DNA from 2 places in the Lachnoclostridium phytofermentans ISDg genome. Region 1 is predicted to be linked to the other one. Evidence: riboswitches for the same ligand, from Rfam matches in the RefSeq annotation. Region 1 holds a riboswitch; the other holds the start of a gene.

What was found. Region 1 has a riboswitch for thiamine pyrophosphate ahead of CPHY_RS06060 (thiamine-binding protein). Riboswitches for the same ligand answer to the same signal wherever they lie in the genome.
Region 2: it holds a riboswitch for thiamine pyrophosphate, as region 1 does, so the genes downstream of both, thiT (energy-coupled thiamine transporter ThiT) here and CPHY_RS06060 (thiamine-binding protein) in region 1, are expected to answer to the same signal.

Annotation. Positions count from the first base shown of each region.
Region 1 is NC_010001.1:1,442,970-1,451,604, reverse strand. It holds gene CPHY_RS06070 (ABC transporter substrate-binding protein) at 1-469, opposite strand, end outside; gene CPHY_RS06065 (ABC transporter permease) at 623-1,387, opposite strand; gene CPHY_RS06060 (thiamine-binding protein) at 1,353-1,652, opposite strand; TPP riboswitch at 2,102-2,215, opposite strand; gene rhaM (L-rhamnose mutarotase) at 2,334-2,648, opposite strand; gene CPHY_RS06045 (helix-turn-helix domain-containing protein) at 2,648-3,619, opposite strand; gene CPHY_RS06040 (L-rhamnose isomerase) at 3,914-5,164, opposite strand; gene rhaB (rhamnulokinase) at 5,392-6,795, opposite strand; gene CPHY_RS06030 (xylulokinase) at 6,936-8,534, opposite strand; gene CPHY_RS06025 (flotillin family protein) at 8,625-8,635, opposite strand, start outside.
Region 2 is NC_010001.1:937,136-945,770, reverse strand. It holds gene CPHY_RS03920 (ABC transporter permease) at 1-499, opposite strand, end outside; gene CPHY_RS03915 (helix-turn-helix transcriptional regulator) at 685-1,491, shown strand; TPP riboswitch at 1,803-1,904, shown strand; gene thiT (energy-coupled thiamine transporter ThiT) at 1,947-2,612, shown strand; gene CPHY_RS03905 (hypothetical protein) at 3,123-3,521, shown strand; gene CPHY_RS03900 (YczE/YyaS/YitT family protein) at 3,535-4,161, opposite strand; gene CPHY_RS03895 (arsenate reductase family protein) at 4,335-4,667, opposite strand; gene CPHY_RS03890 (hypothetical protein) at 4,830-6,677, shown strand; gene CPHY_RS03885 (C40 family peptidase) at 6,881-8,140, shown strand; gene CPHY_RS03880 (hypothetical protein) at 8,291-8,635, shown strand, end outside.

The DNA.
Region 1 (8,635 bases):
TTTCAACATCCAAATCCCAAGTTGCATAATTTTTTCCTTCTAAGCCCTTTGGGGTATCCATACCTTCTCCCTTTCGGCTTACAATACCTGAGGTATTATGCTGTACTAAGGCAGCACATACTGTAATTGGTAAGGTAGAATCCCCCACAATTGCTGGAGTAATTGTATCCTGACAAGAGATTCCAAACTGTGCCTTGCCGCTCGCAACCAATGCTGCTGCTCCATCTTCTGGCGGCTGAACGATCGTTACATCAAGGCCTTCTTCTGCAAAATATCCTTTTGCTTGAGCTACATATAGACCTGTGTGATTTGTATTTGGAGTCCAGTCTAATACGAAGGTGATCTTTTCTAAATCTTTTGAATTATTATTACTTACATCATTATCTTTTTTCCCACAGGCTGTCATTGTTGTAAGCGTAGTAGCTGCTAAGATCAAAGCAAGGATACGCTTCAATTTATTATATTTCATTAGTTTTCCCACTTTCTTTTAAGAACTATTTCTTATCTTTGCTTTAAATTAATATAAATTATTGATAAGTAACTATTTAAAAAGTTATATAAATTTACATGGTTGTAATTTCATTCTTGCGATTTTTCCGTTCATACATTCTAATTGCTAACTTTATTTCTCTTCCCAAGGCATGCATCGTTTTTTTAAGTAACCCACCAGCTTCATTAACAAAAGACTTATCGCTGATATCAAGAAAATAACCGCAAACATTTTATCGAAAGCATAGGATTTTTTTACTCGCGTCATATAAACTCCGAGCCCATGAAAACCGCCGAGCCATTCCGAAATTACCGCACCTACAACGGAATAAGATGCAGATATTTTTAAGCTAGCAAAAAAATAACTTAATGAACTAGGTAATTTGATTTGACGAAATATCTGGAATTTCGTTGCTCCCATAGAACGCAACAACTGAATAGCATCCTTGTCCGCAGAATGAAATCCATCCAAGAGCCCTACTGTGATAGGGAAAAACGTTACTATGATAATTAGTACTATTTTGGGAGCCATTCCATAACCTAACCACAACACTAACAGAGGCGCTATCGCAACGGTAGGTACGGTTTGCGTTATAACAATTACTGGATAGAACGCTTGATAAACTTTCGGAAACCTCTCCATCCAAACTGCAATTGTAAATCCCAGAAGAGTCCCTAATAATAAGCCAAAAAATGCTTCCACCAAGGTTACCCTCATATGTGACATTAAGAGGGGGAACTCTTTTACGAACGCTAGAACAACATCTACCGGAGATGGAAGCATATACTTTGGCACCCAACCAATGCTTGAGACTATCTGCCAAAGGGCTAAGATTCCAAATATTGCACTAAAGGAAGGTAGTTTAGTTCTGATGGTGTTTCGTAACTTTTTTCTCAATCGTTAATACATCTCCTTCTGGACGATAGGTAACCTTTATGTAGGCTGCTACAGAAGGTGCACCGGCACGGATTGCAATATGTTGGCATTCTTTTACAATATCCATTAGTTCATCATAATCACCTTCAATGGCTGTTTCAAATGGTCCAACATAATAATTTAAACCGGTACTTTTGATGTAGGCTATCACCTCATCTACGATACGAATTAAATCTTCATCATTCTTTGCTACTGGTAATGTTTGAATTGCTACACTTGCATTCATTTTTTAATCTCCTTTCTTGCGGGTATACGTGTATGAAAATCCATTTCGCAGCCACTCCTTGCATATCATATCTGCTTACTGCAGATAGCATACTGTTAAAAAGCGAATACTACTTTAATTTTCTCACTACCCAACATGAAACCACTCTAAGGCCCCATAAATTATTTAGTGTAAAAGTGGTATTTTCTTTCACACTATAGTGACTATCTGCGCTACTTCATAGTTTTTATAGCAATGCAGATTTAAAACTTACTGAGCGTAAGAACGTTTATTTTACGCTCAGTATTAGAAATGGATAAGGTTTGCGAAGCGAATTTGCATCACAAGTGGAGTATTTTTCTTTTATTTGAATACAACTTGCAAAATAATTAATTTATAGGTAGTTACAATGCAATTTCCTATAAACTAAAAAAACTCCCTTTGATATCCAAAGGGAGTTATAACTCAAAAATAAAAGCAATAAAACTCCCTCCGCTGGCATGATCCAGATCAGGTTGTAGGGTCAAGAACATTTTCGTAGTTCTAATCTCAGCCAAATTCATTTGGCACCCCTGTTTCTTTTTCAAACTCAATTTTACTTTAAATTTTAAATTTGTCAATATGTAAATGAAATATGTTGTAATTTCGTCCAAATAAACTCTAAAGAAGCACAGGGATCTTCTCCCTCTGCTCCCTCTATTTTTAATCCAGATGAAATACATTCTTTAATGAAACACTTACCGGACTATTATCTGGATTTGTTTCCATAATGTCAGCCATAAAAGCCCACCATTTCTTACAAATCTCAGTCTCTGCAGTTTTATCCCACTTTTCTTCGTCCTCTAATTCTATGTAACCATATAGCACATTGGTTTCTTCATCTAAAAATATAGTATAATTGCTTCCACCATACTCATGAATCATTTCTTTCATTTCAGGCCATAATTCATTGTGGCGTTTCTCATATTCTTTTGCTTGTCCTTCAAATAATTGCATTTTAAATGCTTTCCGTACCATTATCTAATCCTCCTATTTTTTTCTCGGTATTCCTTTGGTGACATATGATATCGTTCCCTAAATTTACGATGAAAGAAGCTGTTATTCTCGTATCCTACTGCTACTACAATATCAGTAATTGACAGATTCGTCTCTGCTAGAAGTGATATGGCAACTTCAAATCGTTTCTCCTGCAATAACTCTCTGAATGATTTCCCCGTTTTACTTGCTATTAATCTACTTAAGGATGATAGCGATAAGCATAGCTTCTCTGCTAATTCTGTTAAGCTTGCTGTCTTATAATTTATATCAATATAATTGACAGCTGCCTTAGCAATAACATCTTCATAACTATTGGGAGATCCAGCTTTTAATGAATCCGAGTATTTAACCAAATACAAAAATAAAAGTCCCATCACACGTTGATTAATCATGTCGTTATTGGAGGCATCATGAACCAAGGAATACACAAGATTTTCTAGTAAATTTTCTATTTCAAGAATTCCCTTAACTTTAAAATGTAGATATTGCTCTTTATGAGAAGCATTTCTTAAGATACCTACTAAAAAGTCCGCTAATACATTGTCTTTTTGAATCATCGAAAAACTCACATCAAAAAAATGTGGTAAGATGATTAAATTAATTGCGATATCCTCTTTCCCAGCCTCCTTAATTGCATGGTAAATATGTTGATTAAGAAATAATATGTCCCCTTCCTCAAGTACTACTGGAACATTGTTTATAGTGTGGGTTAAAGATCCCTTACAGACATAAACTACTTCAATATAATCATGTTTATGTTTGGGGAAATCGATAAAGCGAGTATGCGGACGAATTGTAATTAGTTGTTCTTCTTCTAACATCTTATTTTTCTGAATCACAAAATCCTTGCTCGAGGTGTATCGTTCTTTTTCTACTTCCTTTTTTACGTTTAAAATACGTTTTTCCTCTTCCGTAATCTGAGAAAGAATCTGAATCAATTCTTGGTTCATCTATAACCTCATTTCTGCTCCGCGTATTACTTTAACTTTTACGCATTGGAAAGTTAACTCTTATTTAGCTAAAGGATATAATCTTGTTGCTCATTTCGATCATTACTTACCCTTATTATAGTTAACCCTGAGAATTTTGTCCATCTAACATTATGAAGCAAGAATAAACATTCTTCGTAGATTTTTCACTTGTTATGAATAGTAAGGCTGGTACACATGCACCAGCCCCATTTTACCAAATCTGTCCACAGATCTGGTATTGTTTCAAAGTATTATGAGAAATTATTTAATATTCTACTGTCTCTTTAATAAAACTTCTTCTTCGTAAAGAGATACTGTAGCATACCACTCTTCTTTTACAGGTACATTATTTACTTCACAGAAATAATCCCAAATATCACCGAATGGATAAGATTTTAACTCTTCTTGTTGCATTAAAAGTTCTGTAAATTTACCTTCATTCTGAAGTTTCTTTAGCTTATCGTTTGGTGTTAATAATGCATATAATAAGGATTTTTGTAAATTTCTCATACCAATCGTCCATGCTGCAACACGGTTAATACTTGCATCAAAGAAATCAAGTGCTAAGATAACACGGTCAAGTGCATCATTTCTGATTACTTCTTTTGCAATTTCTCTTGTTTCATCATCGAATAAAACAACATGGTCACTATCCCAGCGAACTGGTCTTGTTACATGTAGTGCAATTTTATCTGCAAATAATAACATCGAAGAAATCTTATCAGAAACCACCTCTGTTGGATGGTAATGACCATTATCCATAAGGCTTAAGATTCCATTCTTCGCTGCATAGTTAATGCAGAATTCACTAGAACCTACGGTGTATGACTCCATACCAATACCAAATACCTTAGATTCTAGGGCAACAATAACTTTCTTCTTATCATAATCAATGCTAAGAATCTGATCAAGAGAATCTTTAAAGCGTGCTCTTGGAGAAAGACGATCCGCTGGAATATCCTTATATCCGTCTGGTATCCAGATATTCATAACACATGGCTGACCCAATTCCGTTGCAAAATACTCAGAGATGCGGATACAAGCTTTTCCATGATCAATCCAGAACTTACGAATTTCGTCATCTGGGGAGGAAAGAGTGAATTGACCTGCCTTTGGATGTGAGAAGAAAGTTGGATTAAAATCTAAACCAAGTCCTCTCTTCTTTGCAAATTCTACCCATTTTGCAAAGTGTTTTGGCTCTAACTTATCACGATCTGCAAACTCACCTTTTTCAAATATTGCATAATTAGCATGTAAATTGATTTTATGTTTTCCTGGTACCAAGGATAATACCATATCGATATCTGCCATTAACTCTTCTGGGTTTCTTGCCTTTCCAGGATAACTTCCTGTTGTCTGAATTCCGCCAGATAAAGGTCCATCGTTATCAAAACCTGTTACATCGTCTCCCTGCCAGCAGTGCATGGAAATCGAAATTCCCTTTAGTGTTTCTAATGCCTTATCCGTGTCAACACCAAGCTTACCATAAATCTGTTTTGCCATTTCATATCTTGTTCTTATCATATTTTCCCTCATTTCTGCTCTTCATTTAAGGAGCACTGTTTTACAATAATTAACCTAACGAACCGAATAGTAAATACTTTTATAAAGATACTAATTTATAATGGAACCAATTTATTTAATTGTTATAGTAATATTAAATTCTTCGTTTTTATTGTTTCAGTTATCTAAGCCCCTGTTACCTTCGCATTTATAATGATACAACGCATAGATTCATTCATTTTTATAATCTAAGCTTTAAATTTCATTATTTCAAAGGATTCAAATACTGCTTCTCTTGCCAATGATACAGAATCAAATATCTTTGTACCAAGCATTTGTGCTAATATATTTCCGATTGCAGTTGCTTCTGTAGGACCTGCGTATACTGTTTTCCCAGTTGCTTTTGCAGTTAACTCATTTAGATACTGTGCATTACAGCCGCCACCCACGATATGAATACTGTCATATTGATACTGCGATAGTTTCTCTAGTTCTTCTACTGTCTTACCATAACATTCCGCCAAGCTCTGATAGATTACGGTTGCAATTTCACCTGGTGTTTGAGGAACTTTTTGATTGGTTCCTTCACAATATTTTTTGATTGACTGGATCATACTTTCCGGAGCAAGGAAACAATCAGCATTGACATCAACACGAGATGGAAATTCATTGCATTCACTTGCCATTTCACAAAGTTTAGCAAAGGAATATTCGTCATGATATTCCTTTTTCACAGATTGAATCATCCAAAGCCCCATAATATTTTTTAAATAACGGAAGCGATAATCGAATCCACCCTCATTGGTTAAGTTTGCGAGACGACTTTCTTCTGAGCAATCTGCCTTTCTTTGTTCAATCCCCATGAGCGACCAAGTACCTGAACTTATGTATAACGTTTGCTCTTCGTTGCTTGGTACTGATAAAACCGCTGAACCTGTATCATGCGTTGCAGGGAGCATAACCGTTAAATCAAACCCTATTTCTTTCCTTATTTCCTCGGTTACTGGACCAAGTACGTCTCCTGAAGTTCGTAGCTCCTTGAAGATTTCCTTTGGATAACCGAGACTAGAAATCAATTCGTAATCCCACTGATTTGTTATTGGACTTACTAATTGTGTTGTTGTTGCATTCGTATACTCTACCGACTTTTTTCCAGTTAACAAGAAGTTAAAGTAGTCTGGAATCAATAAAAAGTCTTTGGCTCTCTCTAAATATTCCGGATGCTTCTGTTTAATTGCCATCATTTGATAGATGGAGTTAAATGGCTGTTTTTGGATACCAGTCCTCGCATATAAGTCCTTCTCATCCATTACTTGATATACGAATTCCTCCATCCCCTTGGTACGATCATCTCGATACCCTACGGTATTTCCAAGAATCTGATCTTTTTCATCTAATAAAACAAAATCTACACCCCAGGTGTCAATTCCCATATAAGTTGGAATTTTTCCAATCTCTTTACACTTTTTAAGACCTTTTTTAATCTCACCAAATAAATACGGTACATCCCAGCACAATTCACCATCTTTTTTTGATAACTCATTGGAAAAACGGTGTACTTCTTCTAAAACAATTTTTCCTTCTTCAAGCCATCCTAAGATATGTCTACCACTAGATGCTCCAATGTCTACTGCTAGATAATAAGTTGTCAATATGTAACCCCCTTTACCTTGTAATCTCTTGGATAGAGTGGACTATTTTCGTCCTATCTCAATTATAATATTGAGCCGAAGGAAAAATAAGGACGTAACTTCTAATAGTTACGTCCGTTTTTGCAGAATATGTTGTTTGATTATAATATCTCCACTGCTTTACGCTCAATTTCAAGTCCGTCAATATATCGTTTGATAAACTGTTCAAAACCTTCTACATCCCTTGGATCCGGCTGCATCTTGCTACCTGTCTTTCCTTGGAATACATGTTTAGAAAGATACTCATCTAAGGACTGACCTTCTTCCTTAGAAATCATATAAGAAGCCAAGATTGCGATTCCCCATGCTCCGCCTTCTCCGGCAGTCTCCATCACAGAAACAGGAACATTGATTGCACCAGCCATAATTTTTTGTCCGACATCTTTCGTCTTAAATAATCCACCATGACCAAAAATCTCATCCAATTGTACTGATTCTTGTTTTAATAGGATATCAAGACCTATCTTTAAAGCACCAAGTGCTGTGAATAGATGAACTCTCATGAAATTCGCAAGGTTAAACTTACTCTCTGGAGTTCTTACAAACAATGGGCGGCCTTCTTCAAAGTGTGTTATATGTTCACCGGAAAAATAATTGTATGCGAGTAAGCCTCCACACTCTGCATTGCCTTCTAACGCCTTATTGTATAGCGTTGAGAATATCTTTGACATATCAGCTTCCATGCCCATTGCCGAAGCAAATTCTTTAAAGATAGAAACCCACGCATTCAAATCAGAAGTACAGTTATTGCAGTGCACCATAGCCACAAGATCTCCGCTTGGAGTCGTCACAAGGTCAATTTCTTCGTAAACTTTTGAAAGCTCTTTTTCTAATACAGCCATTGCAAATACAGAAGTACCAGCAGATACATTACCAGTTCTCTTTGCTACGCTGTTGGTTGCTACCATACCAGTTCCAGCATCTCCTTCCGGCGGACAAAGAGGAATTCCTGCTTTTAATTTACCTGAAACATCAAGAAGTTTTACTCCTTCTTCGGTTAATACTCCAGCAGACTCTCCTGCAACTAGTACTTTCGGTAGAATATCTTCTATTTTCCATGAATAGTCATTCGAAGCAACCAGTTCATTAAACTGAGCTAACATTGATTTATTAAAATCTTTCGTATTTATATCGATTGGAAACATTCCAGATGCTTCTCCGACTCCTAATACTTTTTCTCCTGTTAGCTTCCAGTGAATATATCCTGCCAATGTTGTCAGGAATCTAATATTTTTCACGTGGGATTCCCCATTTAAGATAGCTTGATATAGATGGGCAATACTCCAACGTTGTGGAATTTGATACTGAAATACATTGGTCAACTGCTCGGATGCTGGTCCTGTTATTGTATTTCTCCAGGTACGAAATGGTACAAGTAACTCTCCACTTTCGTCAAAAGCCATATAGCCATGCATCATTCCACTAAAACCAATGGCTCCAATTGTTGTAAGTTCTACTCCGTACTTATTCTTAACATCACTTGTCATTTGTCCATAACTATTCTGAACGCCCCTCCAGATATCATCCAGATTGTAAGTCCATACATTATCAATATATTGATTTTCCCAATCATGGCTTCCTGACGCAATTGGTTCGTTTTCTTCATTTACTAAAACAGCTTTTATTCTAGTGGAACCAAGCTCAATTCCAAGTGTTGTTTTACCCGTAAGAATCGCATCTTTAAAATGCTCCATGCCCATACCATTCCTCCTAGTCTTGCAAGTACTTTTCGCTTTATTTTCATCTTAACTCCCACCTGCATGATTTAGCGCATGCAAATCAGGATGTACTTACTTCTCTT
Region 2 (8,635 bases), 510 kb from region 1:
ACGAGGATATGTTCTGTACCAAATCATAGCGAAAGGAAATATAGGCTGTTAATGAACTAACCACATTTCCAAGCATTAATCCAATAAGAGGAACCATTACAGGACTTTTAAGAGGTATTCTTTGAAGAAGCTGTACAAACAAAAGACTTCCAAATAATGCAATGATAAAAGCAAAAATCATCTTAAGCATCATAGACTGCCCACCAAAAAATATAATGGATAATAAGATACCAAACTTACACCATTCCATCGTTCCCGCAGTCGTTGGTGAAACAAACCGATTTCCTGTCATTGTCTGCATAATCTTCCCTGAAATGCTAAGTCCAGCTCCCGTTACCAGAACAGCTAAAAGTCTTGGAATGCGACTATATATAAGTAATTGATAATCCGCAGAATCTCTTACCAATGCTCCTCTTAAGGAAAAATCTTGTGCTCCAAGCATGATGGATAGAAAGGATGCAATTATTAATATAATGATAAAAACTATTCTCTTCTTCACTGCTTTTCTCCTACGTTCTATGTTCTTCGTTGACAGTGAGAAGTATAACAAGGATAGTGTTTTGTTTGAATGGACAATTTTTTACCTATGGACAAATCTTAAGATTTATGTTATTCTAAAACCACTCAAATGATATTGATTTTCATTATCAGATAGATTTTAACTTTTTTAGAAGGGAATTTACTATGAGCGAAAAAATGCGTGGAATTTCATCACTATTTCAGAACCAAGCATTAAAAAATATCAACTTAATACAGGTAACGGTAACTAGTACAGAAGCATTTCATTGCAAGTTTCCACAAGGAGGATTTTTATTTCCAATCAAAGGACGTGCTCAACTAACAATTGATGAGGAAACCACAACTTATCTTACTTCAAGCTATGTACAGCATATAAAAAGCGGAAGCTATCTTCATCTATTTTCACTAGATCAAGTGGATTTTGAGTTTATCCTACTTTCCTATACCTTTGGTAATTCAACACTATCTCCCGATGAGTGCATTCCTAATACGTTTCATCTAAAGTTAGCGGAAGCGAAAAAAACTCACATGATGCTAAAACAACTGATGGAAAAAATCACATCAAGTCATCATTATCATACTTTAACTCTTGAATTAGAGATGAGAAAGTTATTAAACACTGCCTTAAAACAAAGCGATACATCAGAACAGCAGCTTCTTGACGCTGTATGCAGCTATTTAAAAAAGCACCTCTCCTCCCCGATTACATTAAATGAATTAGCTGCATATTTCAACAAAAAACCTGCTCAGCTATCCCATTTATTTTATAAAAACTTAGGGATTCGACCAATAGAATATTTAATTAGGCAAAGATTAGAAAAAGCCACCGAGCTATTAAAGCAGGGTGACTCAGTACAGTTGGCTGCATCAAAGGTGGGTTATGATGATGCCTTATACTTTAGCCGATTATATAAAAAATATTATCTCATCCGTCCTAGTGAAGTAAAAGACTATCATAGAGAAGTATGTTAGTTATCTCCACTACTCAAGTACCTCTCTTTGCGTATAATGTCAATATTCACAGAACCCTCATATGCCAGACACTCTAAACTCACTGAGAAGTTAAAAACAAACTTCTGAGAGGTCACATTGAAACTTCTGAGAAGTCACATTTCTACTTGACATTAGACGGATAACTTGCTATAGTAACCATGGAATCAAGAGGTTATACTTTTAGAGTGTATACAAAAAATCGATGTCTCTACTATGTACTCCATTGATTACATAAAACAAGAAAAAGTACGTTCGCGAACTTTTCTTAATTATGAATAAATAATTAGATATTGTATTGCTGGGGGAGCCGAATTGGCTGAGAAGTAGACACCTACTGACCCTTATTACTTGATCCAGTTAGTACTGGCGTAAGGAAGCACCAAACGTCCTCCGAAGCAATCACAATTACAGTGAAACTTAAGGAGGTTTTTTTTATGCGTGATTTGTTCGTTACATCCATTGATGGAACATACGGTTTAACAACACTTAGTTATATTTTATTAGCTGTTCTTCTTGTTGCTTTAATAGTTGTCGCTTCTTTCTTTGCCAAAAATAAAGATACAAAGAAAATGCCAACAAAGCAATTAGTATTTTGTGCCATAGCGATGGCTTTAGCACTTGTGACTTCTTATCTTGAAGTATATTCTTTTCCATTTGGTGGTTCCGTAACTTTATTTAGTATGCTGTTTATCTGTTTGATTGGCTATCTCTATGGAGCAAAGACAAGTATTATTGTAGGCGTTGCATACGGTATCCTACAATTTGTTATTAAGCCATATATTTATCATCCAACACAGATTCTTTTAGATTATCCTCTTGCCTTTGGTGCCCTTGGATTATCTGGACTATTCTATAAGAGTAAGAATGGTTTGTTAAAAGGTTACCTTGTAGGTATTACAGGAAGATGGTTATTTTCAACCTTATCCGGATTTATCTTCTTTGGCGCTTATGCTTGGGAAGGCTGGAACCCAATTTTATATTCTATGGCTTATAATGGAGCCTATATCTATGCTGAGGGTATTGCAACAGTAATAATAATTTGTTTACCTTTGGTGAAAAATGCCTTTGATCAGGTAAAGAAGATGACATATCTAGATTAATTCAATACCTATTTTAAAGCTGTCCTAAATTTTGGTTTAGGGCAGCTTTTTTAGAATGAATTATGATTTTGACTTACCTACAATCCTTTCCTATTATTTTCATAATTTTGAATCCCATCATTTCAACATCTAAAAGTAGAGGCAAAGCTACAATGCAGGGAGCTTACCATTAGATACATTAAGCAATCGGTGCGAAATGTCAAAGGGTGTAGTATTAAGATTTCTTAAAAGTCTGCAATAAAAGAAAATATTAAAGGCACTTTAGATGATAATGTTACTGACCTATAATTGTTTTCATTAAAATATTTTAGTGATGATATTTTGTAATTTAATGGTATAATCGACTGAGGAGGTTTTATTTATAAAAAAATTTATTTGTCTATTTGTATTTCATAGATTGAAACTTTTTTCCAAGTATTATCGTCTAATAATTAGAAGTCTAGACGGTATATCCTAATACATAACATCCGGATAACTTATAATCGAATGAAAGGAAAGGTTGTTAATAACATGAAACAAAAGACTCTATTGTTATTTACCTTCTTGTTTACTGCTTTTTTAGCTTCCTGTTCTCATACAAAGGATATTAATTTAACAACAATTGAAGCCATAGATATTGAATCCATCACCTTATTGTCCTTGCTACCAGGTAATATTATGCAAATACATGATACGAACGAGTTAAATCAGCTCATAACAACAATACAAAGTCTACCTCTTCATCAAAAGATTAAAAATCCTATGACATTTGATGAGAGTTTAGTTCAATATACTCTGCAGGGCAATGACAATAATGAAATAACTATTTCCATTCAATCTCCATATGTATGCATTAATGATAATTGGTATTTAAGTGACTTTACATCATGCGAACAATTAAATGAGAAGGCTAATGAGTTATTTCATTAGCCTTCTCTGTAAATTATATTAACTTAATTTTCTTTAATAGCCGTTTTATTAGTTTTGTAAATAATTGAATACTAGGTCCTGCGGACAAAGCGGTAATGAAGGTAATCACACCCACATTGCCTCCAAGTAAAAAACCAATTAAAATAAGAATAAAATCAAAGCATATTTTAGTTATTCCAAATTCCCATGGAAGGTGGTCACTAATCGTCATTACAAGCCCGGTAAAGGGATCTAAACCGATATCTACGCTGATAAAAATGGATACTCCCACATAGATTAGTAGGCAACCAAAAAAAGTTCCGATTCCTCGGCTTAAAACTGTATTTGAAACAAATATCTTGGGAAATAAAAACATACCAAGATTTACAAATGTACCTAATGGTAGGATATACACCACTGTACCAATATTTATATAATGTCTACCTATAAAAAATAGCAAAACGATAATACTAAGATTCACAATATTTGATATCATCCCTAGCCGTGATAATGGTAGAGAAAAAGCATTTCTAACACCATCATAAAGTAATGCAACAGGATCATTTCCAAATAAAGATTCAGCATTAAAACCGATTCCAACTCCAACAAATAAAATACCAATTAAAGCAAGTACTAGTTTAATCCAGAAGTTCTTTTTCATATTCATCCTTTCTAGCAAAGGTAATCCTTAAATCATTTTTTTTACACTAAGTTATCTTTCCACCATTTCTTCGTTTCATCCAAAAATATATATTCTTCCATTATTCCTTGATTCCTTTATCCTCTGATTCCTTTGTCTCTTATTTCATTTATCCTATAATTTTTATCCAGTCACTATTCCCATGTACGCCAGATTTCAGGGCAATATCCTATCGTAGCCTTTGAACCATTACGGACAATAGGAGTTTTATAATATTTAGGCATCTCCAAAAGTTTTTCTATTTGATCCTCTGTTGAGAGATACTGAATCATACAATACTCTTTGGTTGTTTTATCCATCATAGCCTCAAAGCCACCAAGAGCGTTAGATACACTAAGAAATTCGCCCTTGCTCAAACCTTTGCTTAATATATCGATCGATTGAAATTTTACTCCCCTCTCTTTAAAATATCTTTCTGCCTTTTTTGTATCAAAACATTTTGATTTACCAAATACCTGAATATTCATAACCCTTTCCTTTCTAACTACCTCTTATTAAATTGTAAATATTTTACATGACATTGCTTTTTCACTATTGTATAATAGTAATAAGTATAATAGTATTAAGTATAATTAATATACCGAATGTAATCTTGTTTGTCTATGTCGTATTTCTAGGGAGGATTTAAAGTGACAGAAACAATTTGTAATAAATGCCATAAAAATCATATCGTACAATCACAGGGATTGTGTTATACCTGCAGCAATTCGAAAGATAAAATTACCTATGATACATTACTTCAGAACTCAAGAAAAATATTTTATGATACGATTTCCACAATACTTATTTATCTAATGAATATCTTACTAACTATTTTACTATATATACTTATCACGAATCGATACCTTGAAAATACTAACTTAATCTTACCCTATGGAATCACCCTTGCCTTTTTATTACCGTATTCACTAATTAAATGTAATCTCGCTTATAAGCTTTGGAAAATGCGCTATCAACAGATTTCAATTAAGGGAATTCACCTTATTCCAGAGGCCATCTCCCTTATTGTAAAAATCACAATCTATTTTAGTTTTTTATCTAATCCAAGATTGTACGAGAATAAATTGTCCAATATTACTAAGCTTCTAACCAACATCACATTAGGAAAAATTAATATTCTCTACCTAACTTTCATTATAAGTATAACAGTTACATTAATACTCTTACGCTTATTTTTACATATTATTGCGATTATTTTAAACAATATAAAAGCCTCTCGTTACAAAGACTTTTATGAAAAGAAGGATATATTACCAGTCATTCAACTCATAAATAAATTAGAAAACGGATATCTCTTATCACATGAATTTTTAACGATACCTGACAATGAACAAAATAAAGCTTCCCAAAACTTGCTTGCAATTGCAACTGAACCAAGGGTAATTCCAGATGCAGAAGACATTTTCCAAGAATTAAATGTCTACGGAAATGACAAAACACTTCTTCATACTCTTTCAGAAAAATTAACATCGAATGATCGAACACTATTTTTAACACAGGAAGAAAGCCTCATTTATTATGCCTATATGAAAGATAAGTTAACTCGCTGGAAAGATCAAAATAGCACTATGGAAGGATACCTTGAACAAGAATTACTTTCTGAAACGGTCGAACAATTTGAAAGTATCAAGTTACTGTTTAGACAATGTAAAATAGAAAGTAAGACTTTTTTTGAATTATCACAACGTTATGAAACGGAATTTGAATTACCACTAAATGAGCTTTTCGAAAATCGGAGACTTATCAAACAACGCATTGACCAACTTTATCATGATTGTGAAGCTTTAAATCAGAAGAAAGAGAATAAAGATAGACTAGGCGAAGTATTATCTTTGTTTGGAAATAAGATAACGCATTTACCACAGTTACGGCTAAATCTGAACGGAAAAGTCTTATCATTTGATCATATTATTTTATCAAAGCAGGGGATATTTTTCATTGAACAGTGTTGTTTTGAACTTCCCGAGGAAACAAGCCTTCTTATAGAAAAAGATGGTAGTTTGTGGATTCATAATGTAAACGATTTCTCCAAACCTGCCTTCCTATCTTATGATGATACCTTCCTATCCCTTCATAACGAAAAGATCCTAATGCTAGAACAATATCTAGAAGGGAATATGAAAAATGAAGATATTCCTATTATCAGTTTACTCGTAACGAATCAAACTGGATTACATATAGAAAACTTCTCTCAAAGATTGTACCTTGGCGTGAATGAAATTATACCGACCATCCGCTCCTATCCTAAACAGCTTAATGAGGAAATCCTATCCTCCTGCTACTCTTTGTTGATAGAAGCTAAAATATCAGATAACACGGAACCAATACCGAATTATAAAGAACTCCTCTTCCGTAATATAGAGGATAATTTTAACCAAAAGATAGATCTCTATCAATCTACGAACCTGTTACAATCTCAGATTCGAAAGTTTAAGAACTCTTTAAATAGTTGTCTTAAAATACCTAGTTCATTTTAATTAAAAACGTTCCTAACACTTTAAAAGTGCATGGAACGTTTTTTCTATTTTATATAAAAATGGTAGAAAACATAGGGGATTAGCTATGTATGCCAGCGTTAGAAATTAATACCTGTTGATTTTTGGAACAACCAAAGGTATTATAGTATGTAACAATTATGTAACATATACTTAATAAATGTAAAAATTTACTGGAGGTACTTATGAAATTAACCGGAGCACTAAGGATAGCTATGACTACATCTATTTTCATAGCAGGAATGAACTTGAGTATAGTAAAAGCAGATGCTGCAGCAGCAAATGAAACTTCTATCGGTGGCATGGGACTTGCAGTTGAAAGCTATTATAACGAACGATTATCAGAATCTGGCATTTCCATATCGAACATAACAACTCCGATTCTTATTGACGGAGAGCGACTAAAAGCATTAGATCGTGTTTCTCCATTTGATGGTTTAGCATTTTCTAATACAGAAGACTATGTAAACATACGAAGCAGTTGGAGTACTGATTCTGATATTGTAGGAAAATTATACCGTGGAGCTATGGCTCAAGTTTTAGTAAAAGGACAAATCTGGACAAAAATCAAATCTGGTAGCGTGGAAGGATATATCTTAAATGATTACTTAGTTTATGATGAACAAGGAGCTGCCAAATTTGAGAATGACACAATTACAAAGAAGATAAAGGCTACTTGCGTAACATTAAATGTCCGCGAAAGCATGAAGAAAGATTCTAAGATTAAAGTACAAATTGGAGAGCAAGACCAAAAAGAAATTGTTAAAGAATATGATGATTGGTTTGAAATCCTCATAAATGAAAACAATGGGGTTAAAGAAACTGGTTTTGTGCACAAGGATTACGTTGATGTTGTCTACCAATATAAAAAGGCTATCAGCAAAGAAACAGAGGAAGAGGAAGCGAAAGAAGCTGCAAGACAAGCGGCAGCTGCACAAACACAGCGCCCAAATTATTCAACTGGAAATACTTCTTCTAGTTCAAGCAATTCTTCAAACTCAAGTAATTCCTCAAATAATTCTTCAAACTCAGGAAGTTCAAATTCTACCAATACAGGTTCCTCCCATAACACAAGTCTTGGTAATAGAATTGCAAGCTTTGCTCTTCAGTTTGTTGGTAACCCCTATAGTTGGGGTGGTACTAGTCTAAATAATGGAGCCGATTGTTCTGGATTCGTATTATCAATTTATAAAAATTATGGTTATAGCCTTCCAAGAACATCTCGTGAGCAAGCAAGAGGTGCAGGTCGTTCCATTACTCCAAGCTATAGTAATTTACAAGCAGGTGATCTCTTGTTTTATGGAGATAGCAGCGGTCGCGTAAATCACGTTGCACTTTATACTGGAGATGGACGTGTTGTTCATGCAAGTAATTATAAGGATGGCGTTAAAACAAGCCGCTGGAATTACAGAACTCCTCTATATGCCAGAAGAGTTATAAACTAAAGTAGGGTAAGAACATAAATCTTTAGGCTTCCTTTCTTACAATTACAATATCATGAGTTACAGAAAATCTCACGATTCAAGCAGCTAAGAATCGTGAGATTAAACTACGTTTAGCAGTTTCAATTTAATGCACAGGAAAAGGAGAAATCCATGAGAAAAAATCAAAAACTATACATTACAATTGCAGCATTCGCATTAACTACGATTTTAGTGGCTACTACTGCAATGCATTTATCAAAAAGTCCGAAGAAAGAACAAGATAATCAAAGCCAAGAACTAAGTACTTCTATTTCTGAAAATCGTTCACAAGAAGATCAGGCTATCGATAGTTATACAGAACATGAACCTACTCAGGTTCCAGAGGAAAACACTTTCTTAAAGATTAATACTGACAAAGAAATTGATGATTTAATCAAAAAATACTATCAATCCCAACTTAACGTAGATAAAAAACTCTATGAATCTATCTCTGTAGATGCTAATACCATGGATGTT